Regions from separate parts of the Lachnospira hominis (ex Hitch et al. 2025) genome, predicted to be linked through region 2. Evidence: predicted binding sites of a transcription regulator. Region 2 holds the regulator's gene; the other holds the start of a gene.
What was found. Region 2 encodes Rex, which represses fermentation and respiration genes when NADH is low (regulators of the CRP and FNR family bind a similar motif). Its sites were predicted from a motif close to ATTGTTAANTANTTAACAAT; they were not measured.

Region 1 (5,361 bases), on a different contig from region 2:
CTTTAGCTTTAACTTCCCATTCAGAAGCATCAGCATATGTGTCACGAGGATCAAGAATCTCTGTTGCAACACCTGTAAGTTCTGTAGGTACTTCAAAGTTGAAGTAAGGAATCTTCTTTGTAGGAGCCTTGAGGATATCTCCGTTAAGGATTGCGTCGATGATACCACGAGTATCCTTGATTGAGATTCTCTTGCCTGTGCCGTTCCAACCTGTGTTAACGAGGTAAGCCTTAGCACCGCTCATCTTCATCTTCTTAACAAGTTCTTCAGCATACTTTGTTGGGTGAAGCTCAAGGAAAGCCTGACCGAAGCAAGCTGAGAATGTAGGAGTAGGTTCTGTAATACCACGCTCTGTACCAGCAAGCTTAGCTGTGAAACCTGAAAGGAAGTAGTACTGTGTCTGCTCTGGTGTAAGAACAGATACTGGAGGAAGTACGCCGAAAGCATCTGCTGAAAGGAAGATTACGTTCTTTGCAGCTGGTGCTGAAGAAATAGGACGTACAATATTCTTAATGTGGTTAATTGGATAAGATACACGAGTGTTTTCTGTAACGCTCTTATCAGCAAAATCAATCTTACCATTAGCATCAAGTGTTACATTCTCAAGAAGAGCGTTACGCTTGATTGCATTGTAGATATCAGGTTCAGAATCCTTATCAAGATTGATAACCTTAGCATAGCATCCACCTTCAAAGTTGAATACACCGTTATCATCCCAGCCGTGTTCATCATCACCGATGAGGAGACGCTTAGGATCTGTAGAAAGTGTTGTCTTACCTGTACCTGAAAGACCGAAGAAGATAGCTGTGTTCTTGCCATCTAAATCTGTGTTAGCTGAGCAGTGCATTGAAGCAATACCCTTTAATGGGAGATAGTAGTTCATCATAGAGAACATACCCTTCTTCATCTCACCGCCGTACCATGTATTGATAATAACCTGTTCGCGGCTTGTAATATTGAATGCAACGCAAGTCTCTGAGTTAAGACCTAATTCTGCATAATTTTCAACTTTTGCCTTAGAAGCGTTGTATACAACGAAATCTGGCTCAAAGTTCTTGAGTTCTTCTTCTGTTGGCTTGATGAACATATTTGTTACGAAATGTGCCTGCCAAGCAACTTCAACGATGAAACGAACTGCCATTCTTGTGTCTTTGTTAGCACCACAGAATGCATCAACAACGAAAAGTCTCTTGTTGCAAAGCTCTTTCTTAGCGATGTCCTTAACCTTAGCCCATACATCTTCTGGCATTGGGTGGTTATCGTTCTTGTACTCATCGCTTGTCCACCATACAGTGTTCTTTGAGTTTTCGTCAACTACGATATACTTATCTTTAGGAGAACGTCCTGTGTAGATACCTGTCATAACATCAACAGCACCAAGTTCGCTTTCCTTACCAACTTCATAACCTTCGTTCTTAGAAGATGTTTCTTCCTCGAATAATAATTCATAAGAAGGGTTATGAACTATCTCAGTTGTACCTGTGATACCATACTTGCTTAAATCGATTTCTGCCATCTTACATTTAACCTCGTTTCTTTACTTATTGTGCGATAACCGTCTTTAAAGGCGGTTTTATCTTCTTATATTATACATAATCGACCTGTAAAATCAACACAATTTGTGTAATTTTTGACGAAAATGATAAAAATTTAACAACATTTTTATATTTTATATATCTTAATAAACATCGCAGTAATTACCCTGTTAAGCTATTGTAAAATAGAGGATGAAATATTAAAATAAATAAAATAGGTTTTATTACATGATTTTGAGACGCAGCTGCATGCATTTATGGTAACGCAGCTTATTGATATTAAGAAAATTGATGATTAATCAGTTTTGCTAGAAAATAAATATGTGAAAGGAATGTCGGGTATGAAAAACAGAAAATTTTTTGATGAGATTACAGACAGAACAGGTACCCATTCAATAAAGTGGGACAGGGTTAAAGAAGGTGGTCTTGCCATGTGGATTGCGGATATGGATTTTCGTACACCGCATGCGGTAACTGATTCGATAATCAAAAGAGCAGAAAATGGGATTTTTGGATATACTGACATACCGGACGAGTGGTACTGTGCATATCAGAAATGGTGGAAAGACAGATATAATTTTTCTATTAATAAGGAATGGCTTATATTTACAACCGGCGTAATCCCGGCTATATCAAGCATTATCCGCAAAATGACTACACCGGCAGAAAATGTTGTTGTTATGACACCTGTTTATAATATGTTTTTTGATTCAATATTGAATAATGGAAGAAATGTGCTTGAAAGCAGGCTCGTATATAATGATGGAAAATACAGCATAGATTTTGCGGATTTGGAAGAAAAGCTCGCAAATCCACAGACATCTATGATGATATTATGTAATCCGCATAATCCTACAGGAAATATATGGGATAGAGATATTTTAGATAAAATAGGAAAACTTTGCAAAAAATATCATGTGCTCGTTGTGTCTGATGAGATTCATTGTGATATAACAAAACCAGGTATCAGCTATATCCCGTTTGCATCTGTATCAGATGTGTGCAGAGATAATTGTATTACATGTGTTGCACCGACAAAGACATTTAATATTGCCGGAATCCAGACAGCGGCAGTTATCGTGGCTGATGAAAATATCAGACATCGTGTTATCACAGGACTTGAGACAGACCATTTGGCAGAGACTAATGTTTTTGCGGCTGATGCGGCGGCTGCGGCATATAGTGAAGGTGGAGAGTGGCTTGACGACCTTAGAGAATATCTGTGGGAAAACAGGCAGTTTGCAGAAAAATTTATAAAAGAAAGAATTCCGCAGATAAAGCCCGTGGAGTCAGATGCGACATATCTTATGTGGCTTGATTGCACAGATATTGCAAGTGATTCTGATGAATTAAAAGACTTTATATGTGAACGCAGCGGGCTGTATGTAAGCAGCGGCTCTGCTTACAGAAGCAATGGTGGATTTTTAAGATTTAATATTGCATGCCCACAAAAAATGCTTGGAGATGGACTTAAACGCCTTGAAAAATCTGTTAAGGAATGGAAATGTTCATGAAAAACATACATGGCGGAGATATTTATAAATATGAAAATGTGACAGATTTTTCAGCTAATATTAATCCTATGGGAATTCCGGAAAGCGTGCGTGAAGCGGTTGTTAATTCGCTTGAAATGTGTGAAAATTATCCGCAGATGTTTTGCGATGATTTAAGAGAAAAGATTGGCAGAAGATATGGAGTTGACAGTAGCTTCATTATATGCGGAAACGGAGCTTCTGATGTGCTGTACAGATATGTATTTGCCATAAAACCGAAAAATGCGGTTGTTGCAGCTCCATGTTTTGCAGAATATGAAGCCGCACTTGAATGTGTCGGGGCAAAAGTTGAATATTATCAGATCAATCACAACACATTTGAAATAGAAGATGATTTTATGAAAATGTTTGAGTATAAACCTGATATGATTTTTTTATGTAATCCTAATAATCCTACAGGGATACTTATAAATGACCGTTTGCTTGAAAGAATTATAAAGGAATGTGACAGGAACGGAGTGCGTATTTTTCTGGATGAATGTTTTCTTGATTTTACAGGGCAGGAAGATGAACTTTCATACGTTAAAAGTATATTAAGATACAGAGGTTTGTTTGTTCTGAAGGCATTTACCAAAATGTATGCAATACCGGGCATCAGGCTTGGATATGGCATTACATATGATAAAGAGCTTATTGGCAAAATGTATGATGCCGGGCAGCCGTGGAATGTTTCTGTTTTGGCACAAAATGCGGGAATAGCTGCTCTTGATGAGGATAAATTTGCTGCAGACACAGTAAGTTTAATAAGTAAAGAGAGAGAATTTATCTGTACTAATTTTCAAAGAATGAATATTAAGTATTGGGAGAGTGACGCAAATTATATATTTTTTATGCACAAAAAAGGTCTGAAAGAAAAACTTTTAAACAGAGGAATCCTTATAAGAGACTGCAGCAATTATAAGAATCTCACAGACGGGTATTACAGAATTGCCATAAAATCACATAAAGATAATGTAAAATTGATAGACGCTTTAGCTGATATTGATATTATTTAGGAGAACTTATGCTGGCTGGTGCTCTGTCACCTAAAGAGGTTTTTGTTATTTTGAAAAAATATCTTTCATTCTGAGAGGTTACAGTGAACCTGTACTTGCAGGTATATACTCAAATGCATTTGTTCCTGCCAATTTAATGAGTTTGTTTGTGTGAATTTTAATCTATTGGAAATTTCCGGAAATAAAAATGTCGAATCGCATGGTTCGACATTTTTTTTGCGTTGTGGGTAGATTTGTCATGGCGGATAATTTTGCGGAGGCTATAAATAAGTCAATGGAGATTGAGCGGAAGTATCAGGGGATTGTGTGGTGAGAGGTGTGAAAATGTGTGAGGGGTATGGCGGTTGTCATGCTCTCTGTTTTATTGTGGCAATGTAAAGGGAAAAGTAGTATAATTGAGAAAAATTGAATTTATATGAGAGGTATACCTATGAGAAATGATGCAATTGCATATAATGAAAAATATTGGAATAATCATGCAGATTTATGGTTTGGGACAACTGCTCTTCCGCAGTATGGTGTGAAATTTCCAACGGAAGATGAGTTAAAGCTATTTGGAAATGTAACCGGTAAGAAGATGTTGGAAATCTGTTGCGGTAGCGGTCATTCCTTAAAATATCATGCCGAAAGAAACGCCGGTGAGTTATGGGGAATTGATATTTCTCAGAATCAACTTGATAATGCCCAAAAGTATCTTGATGAATGTGGATATGCAGCAAATCTCATATGTAGTTCTATGGAAGAAATGAATCTCCCTCAATGTTATTTTGATTATGTGTACTCTATATATGGTATTGGCTGGACTACCGATTTGCAAGGGACTTTTAATAAAATTGCTTCCTGTTTAAAAAAAGATGGGATATTTATTTTTAGCTGGAATCACACGTTATATCATTGCGTTGCCTTTTGTCGAGAGAATGGAAAGAATATGTTGGATGATGGCAAAATGGTATTTGAATCAAGTTACTTTGATGAATCTTATTATAAAATGCCTGTGCATGATAGTGAAGTTATTTTGTGTAATCGTATGATTTCAACATATGTTAATGCTCTTGCAAAAGCGGGCTTTGTAATTGAGCAAATGATTGAGCAAAATGTTAGTGATATGAATGACACAAGTGATAAGGCAAAAAAGGCAGAGATGATACCTATTTCGGTGTGCTTTAAGGCTAGAAAGTTATAAAAATTACTCTTATTAATGTTCAATTTGTTTGTTTGAATTACGAAATTCCCAATTTTACAGCGAGAATGAAAGTGTGTAAAGATTTAAAGTTAGTA
Region 2 (5,361 bases):
GTGACATGGCTGAGGCTGTTGCGATAGACAGTCTGTGCAGCGTTGCAGTTGAACAGGCATGTGACCGGGCTGAACTTATCATAAAAGAGGAAAATCCCGGATATTACCAGACATTCAGGTTTGGACTTGGATACGGAGATCTGCCGATAAGTCTTCAGGGACAGTTCCTTCATGTATTAAATGCTCCAAAACAGATTGGGCTTAATGTCAGTTCGACAGATATGCTCACACCGACAAAATCAGTTACGGCAGTTATAGGACTGTCGAAAAATCCAATTCCTCAGAGGGCAAGAGGATGTCAGACATGCAGTATGAATAAGAAGTGTCAGTTCAGACAGAAAGGTGGACGTTGTAATGGCTAGAGATTTTAGAGAATTATTAAAAAGAGATTATGTTATTCTTGATGGAGCAATGGGAACAATGCTTCAGGCAGCAGGCATGAAAATGGGTGAAACACCTGAGATGCTTAATATTACACATCCGGAACTTCTTGTTTCTATTCATGAGCAGTATCTTAATGCCGGTTCAGATGTAATATATGCCAATACATTTGGCGGCAACGCTTACAAACTGGAAGAATGCGGACACAGCGTGGATGAACTTGTCACTGCAGGAATTAAAAATGCGATTACAGCCAGAGATAATGTCAAACCTGAGGCACTGGTAGCACTTGATGTAGGTCCGATAGGCCAGCTTTTAGAGCCTACAGGCACTTTAAGCTTTGAAGAGGCATATGAGATGTATGCAGAGGTGGTGAAAGCCGGAAGCAATGCGGGGGCTGACCTTGTTGTATTTGAGACAATGACAGACCTGCTTGATGTAAAGGCTGCTGTACTTGCCGCAAAAGAAAATTCTGACCTTCCTATAATGTGTACAATGACATTTGAGATGAATAAAAGAACATTTACAGGATGTATGGTTCCGTCAATGGCACTTACTCTTGAAGGACTTGGTGTTGATGCCATTGGTGTCAATTGTTCACTCGGCCCAAAAGAGTTAGAACCTGTTATAGAAGAAGTTACAAAATGGACCAACCTTCCTGTTGTAGTTAAGCCTAATGCAGGACTTCCTGACCCACAGACGAATGAATATAATGTGGGACCAAAAGATTTTGCTGAATTTATGAAAGATTTAAGAAAGTACGGAATCAGGGTATTCGGCGGATGCTGCGGTACAAATCCGGAATTTATTAAAGAACTTTCAGATATGCTTAAAGAAAATGGCAATGCAATTGTAAATGAGCTGCCACAAAAAGTAATTCCGGCAGCAGTATGTTCTGCAACAAAGGTAGTTCCGATAGACCAGCCGAGAATAATCGGTGAGAGAATTAATCCTACAGGCAAGAAAATATTTCAGGAAGCTTTGCGTAAAGGCGATATAGATTACATACTTAATCAGGCACTTGAACAGGTTCAGGCAGGAGCTGATATTCTTGATGTCAATGTCGGACTTCCGGGAATAGATGAGCGTGAGATGATGATAACAGCTGTCAAGTCACTGCAGTCAGTAGTGGATGTTCCGCTTCAGCTTGATTCTACAATTCCTGAAGTGCTTGAGGCAGCACTTCGTGTATACAACGGTAAGCCGATAGTCAATTCAGTAAACGGTGAGGAAGAGTCTCTTAAAAATGTTCTTCCACTTGTAAAAAAATACGGAGCTTCTGTTGTTGGACTTACTCTTGATAAAAATGGTATTCCTAAAAAGGCGGAAGACAGATTTGCAATTGCAAAGAAAATTCTAGATGCGGCACTTGCAATAGGCATTCCGAAAGAAAATGTATACATTGACTGTCTTACACTTACTGCATCTGCAGAGCAGGACGGGGTAGTTGAGACGCTTAAAGCACTTCACCGTGTCAAGACAGAACTTGGATTGAAGACAGTTCTCGGCGTATCCAACATTTCCTTCGGGCTTCCTAACCGTGTGCTTGTAAATCACATTTTTCTTACAATGGCACTTGAAAATGGACTTGACCTTCCTATTATCAATCCTAATATTGAAGAGATGACAGGTGCTGTAAGAGCTTACAAGCTTCTTGCAGGATTTGATAAGAATTCAGTTGATTTTATAAAGCATTATGCAGGAAAACAGATAGTACCAAAGATTGTCATTTCTGAAAATAAATCAGCAGGAACGGACACAAAATCAGGGCCGGATGGTGCAAAGGGCATACAGCAATCAGCTTCTGATAATGATACAGGACTTGAAGGTGATAAGCTTGCACTTTACAATGCAGTTCTTAACGGACTTAAAAATGAAGGTGCTGACTGTACAGCTAAGCTTCTGGAAAATACAGACTCAATGGAAGTTGTCAATGAAGTTTTAATACCGGCACTTGATAAAATCGGTGAGGAATTTGAAAAAGGCACACTTTTCCTTCCGCAGCTGATAATGTCCGCATCAGTTGCACAGGCGGCATTTGAAGTTATAAGAAAATTTATGATAAAAAGTGATGCGGCACCGGTGAGTAAAGGAAAAATTGTAATTGCGACAGTAAAAGGCGATGTGCATGATATAGGAAAAAATATTGTAAAAGTTCTTCTTGAAAATTATGGATATGATGTTATAGATCTGGGAAAAGATGTTCCTTATCAGGCTGTAGTTGATGCGGTAAAAGAAAATGATGTAAAACTTGTAGGACTTTCAGCACTTATGACAACAACACTTGTATCAATGAAAGAGACAATCGAACTTTTGCATGAAAATAATCTTGATTGTAAAGTTATGGTAGGCGGTGCTGTCCTTACACCGGAATATGCAAAAGAAATTCATGCGGATTTCTATGCGAAAGATGCGAAGGAATCAGTTGATATTGCCAAGAGAGTATTAGGCTGACTTTGACATTGTTTTAACATTGGTTTATAATAAAAAATACGAAAAAACAGGAAGGTACGGATGAGCAATATGGAAGAGACAAAAAAAATATCATCTGCGGTAATCAGGAGACTTCCAAGATACTATAGATATCTTGGTGAATTGATTGAAAGCGGTGTTCAAAGAATCTCATCAAAAGAACTCAGTGCAAGGATGAAGGTTACCGCATCGCAGATAAGACAGGATCTGAACAATTTTGGAGGGTTTGGCCAGCAGGGATACGGATATAATGTAAAGTATCTTTATGATGAGATAGCTAAAATTCTTGGTATTGACCGTACTCATAATATGATTATTATCGGTGCAGGTAATCTCGGTGCAGCACTTGTTAATTCGGGTGATTTTGCAAAGAGAGGATTTATAATAAAAGGTGTTTTTGATAATAATCATGAGCTTAAAGGCAAAAAGATAGGCAGTCTAGATATTATGATGATGGATGAACTAAAAGGGTTTATAAAAGAAAATAATATCGAGATAGTTGCACTTACAATTCCAAGACAGGCAGCAAGAGAAGTTGCAAAAGAAGTGGCTGAAGACGGAATAAAGGCAATATGGAATTTTGCACATACAGACCTTAATATGCCTGAAGATGTTGTAGTTGAAAATGTACATTTATCAGAGAGCCTTATGAGACTTTCATATAATATAGCAAATAAAAATGGTAAAACTCGTAATATACAGGAGGGGTGATTTATCATGGCAGATATTACATATGATTTAATAAAAGACACAGCATCATTTAATCATATTCCTATTCTTACACTAGATAAGAGATGGTATCTGCTTGTCCCGGAGGTCAGCAAAACTGACGAGATAAAGTATTGGGAAAAAAAGGTTAATGACCTGCTAAAAAAACAGGGACAGGTAACCAATGATTTAAAAGAAGTAAAAAAGATAAAAGAACAGGTTATTCAGGATGTCGTTGAAAATATGGAAGAAGACGGCAATGATTTTCGTCGTAAGAAACGTATGAATAAAAACCAGCGTCTTATACATGAAGCAAAAGACAAGATTGAATCACTTGAAGATGAAGAAAAAGAGATTCCAAGACAGCTGGCAGAAGCTAATAGAAAACTTCTGGTTGAAACGGTAAAGATGTGCTATGCGAAGATTAATGAAAACAAAGCAGATCTTGAAGTGCTGGATAAATGGATTGAAGCTACAAGAATCAAGCTCAAAAAGAATCTTCTTATAAAGCATGATAAGGAGAGTATGAACGAACAGCTTTATTCGGGAATGCATAATATCTTTGGACCGGAGATCATGGGAGTCCTTGATGATATTAATTCAAAAGGTCAGGAGTAACTGTATATGAAGTATTTACTTGATTCTGCTGCAATGAAAAAAATAGATGAATATTCAATAAAAACGACAGGGATTCCATCTGTAGTTCTTATGGAGCGTGCAGCATTGTCTGTATCATCATTTGTGGAAAAACTTGCATACAATAAAAAAGACAGCGGAAAAAAAGATATAAGCATCTGCGTTGTCTGTACAAAAGGAAACAATGGAGCTGACGGGCTTGCTGCCATACGTCAGCTTTATCTTCATGGTTATAAAACATTGGTGTATGAAGCTGGCAGAAAAGAGCCGGGAACAGATGAGTATGAGCTGCAGAAAAATATTATAAAAAATCTTGAAATTCCATTTGAATGTGCAGTACAAGATAACATACTACCACTGGATGAATATGATTTTATTATAGATGCAATGTTTGGAATTGGACTTTCAAGAGATGTCACGGGTGTTTATGCACAGATTATAGATGAGATTAACCGTGTCAGTGCAGTTAAGGTGGCGGTTGATATTCCGTCGGGGCTTAGTGCGGGAATAGTTCAGGTAAGCAATAAGAAAGTAAAAGCAGATTATACAGTTACATTTGGATTTGACAAGACAGGGATGGTTTTGTATCCCGGTAGGAAATATGCAGGAAAAGTAATAGTTTCTGATATAGGTTTTGCAGTCAGTCAGGACAATGTGCAAAAAATATTAGAAAATAATCCGGCAAGAATGATTGAAAAAAAGGATATTCTGACGATTCCCGAAAGAGAAGCAGACGGTAATAAAGGAACGAGCGGAAAAGTGCTTATAGCGGCGGGAAGCAGGAGTATGGGCGGTGCGGCGTTTATGTCAGCACAGTCTGCATACAGAAGCGGCTGCGGGCTTGTGAGGGTTTTTACACATGAAAATAATAAAAATGCACTTCTTACACTTGTGCCGGAATCAATATGTGACACATATAATGATAAAAACAGCAATTGTGATGAACTTACAAAATGGTGTACATGGGCTGACTGCATTATTGCAGGCCCGGGCTTATCGGTTTCAGGACAGTCAGAAGAGATTGTAAAATGCATTTTACAATCAGGTTCGGATGCAACATTAATACTTGATGCGGATGCTTTGAATATCATCTCAGAAAATGAAGAATATTATGAATATATAAGCAGATACAAAGGCAAAGTGATTATGACACCGCATGTTGGA

Region 1: pckA (phosphoenolpyruvate carboxykinase (ATP)) is a predicted target of Rex. The motif match lies at 1,639-1,658, and genes of this name have one in related genera.

What each region holds. Positions count from the first base shown of each region.
Region 1 is NZ_JBBMES010000007.1:4,907-10,267, reverse strand. It holds gene pckA (phosphoenolpyruvate carboxykinase (ATP)) at 1-1,516, opposite strand, end outside; gene WMO38_RS07865 (MalY/PatB family protein) at 1,877-3,049, shown strand; gene WMO38_RS07860 (pyridoxal phosphate-dependent aminotransferase) at 3,046-4,083, shown strand; gene WMO38_RS07855 (class I SAM-dependent methyltransferase) at 4,514-5,266, shown strand.
Region 2 is NZ_JBBMES010000001.1:176,416-181,776, forward strand. It holds gene WMO38_RS00775 (5-methyltetrahydrofolate--homocysteine methyltransferase) at 1-362, shown strand, start outside; gene WMO38_RS00780 (homocysteine S-methyltransferase family protein) at 355-2,835, shown strand; gene WMO38_RS00785 (redox-sensing transcriptional repressor Rex) at 2,896-3,564, shown strand; gene WMO38_RS00790 (hypothetical protein) at 3,571-4,179, shown strand; gene WMO38_RS00795 (NAD(P)H-hydrate dehydratase) at 4,186-5,361, shown strand, end outside.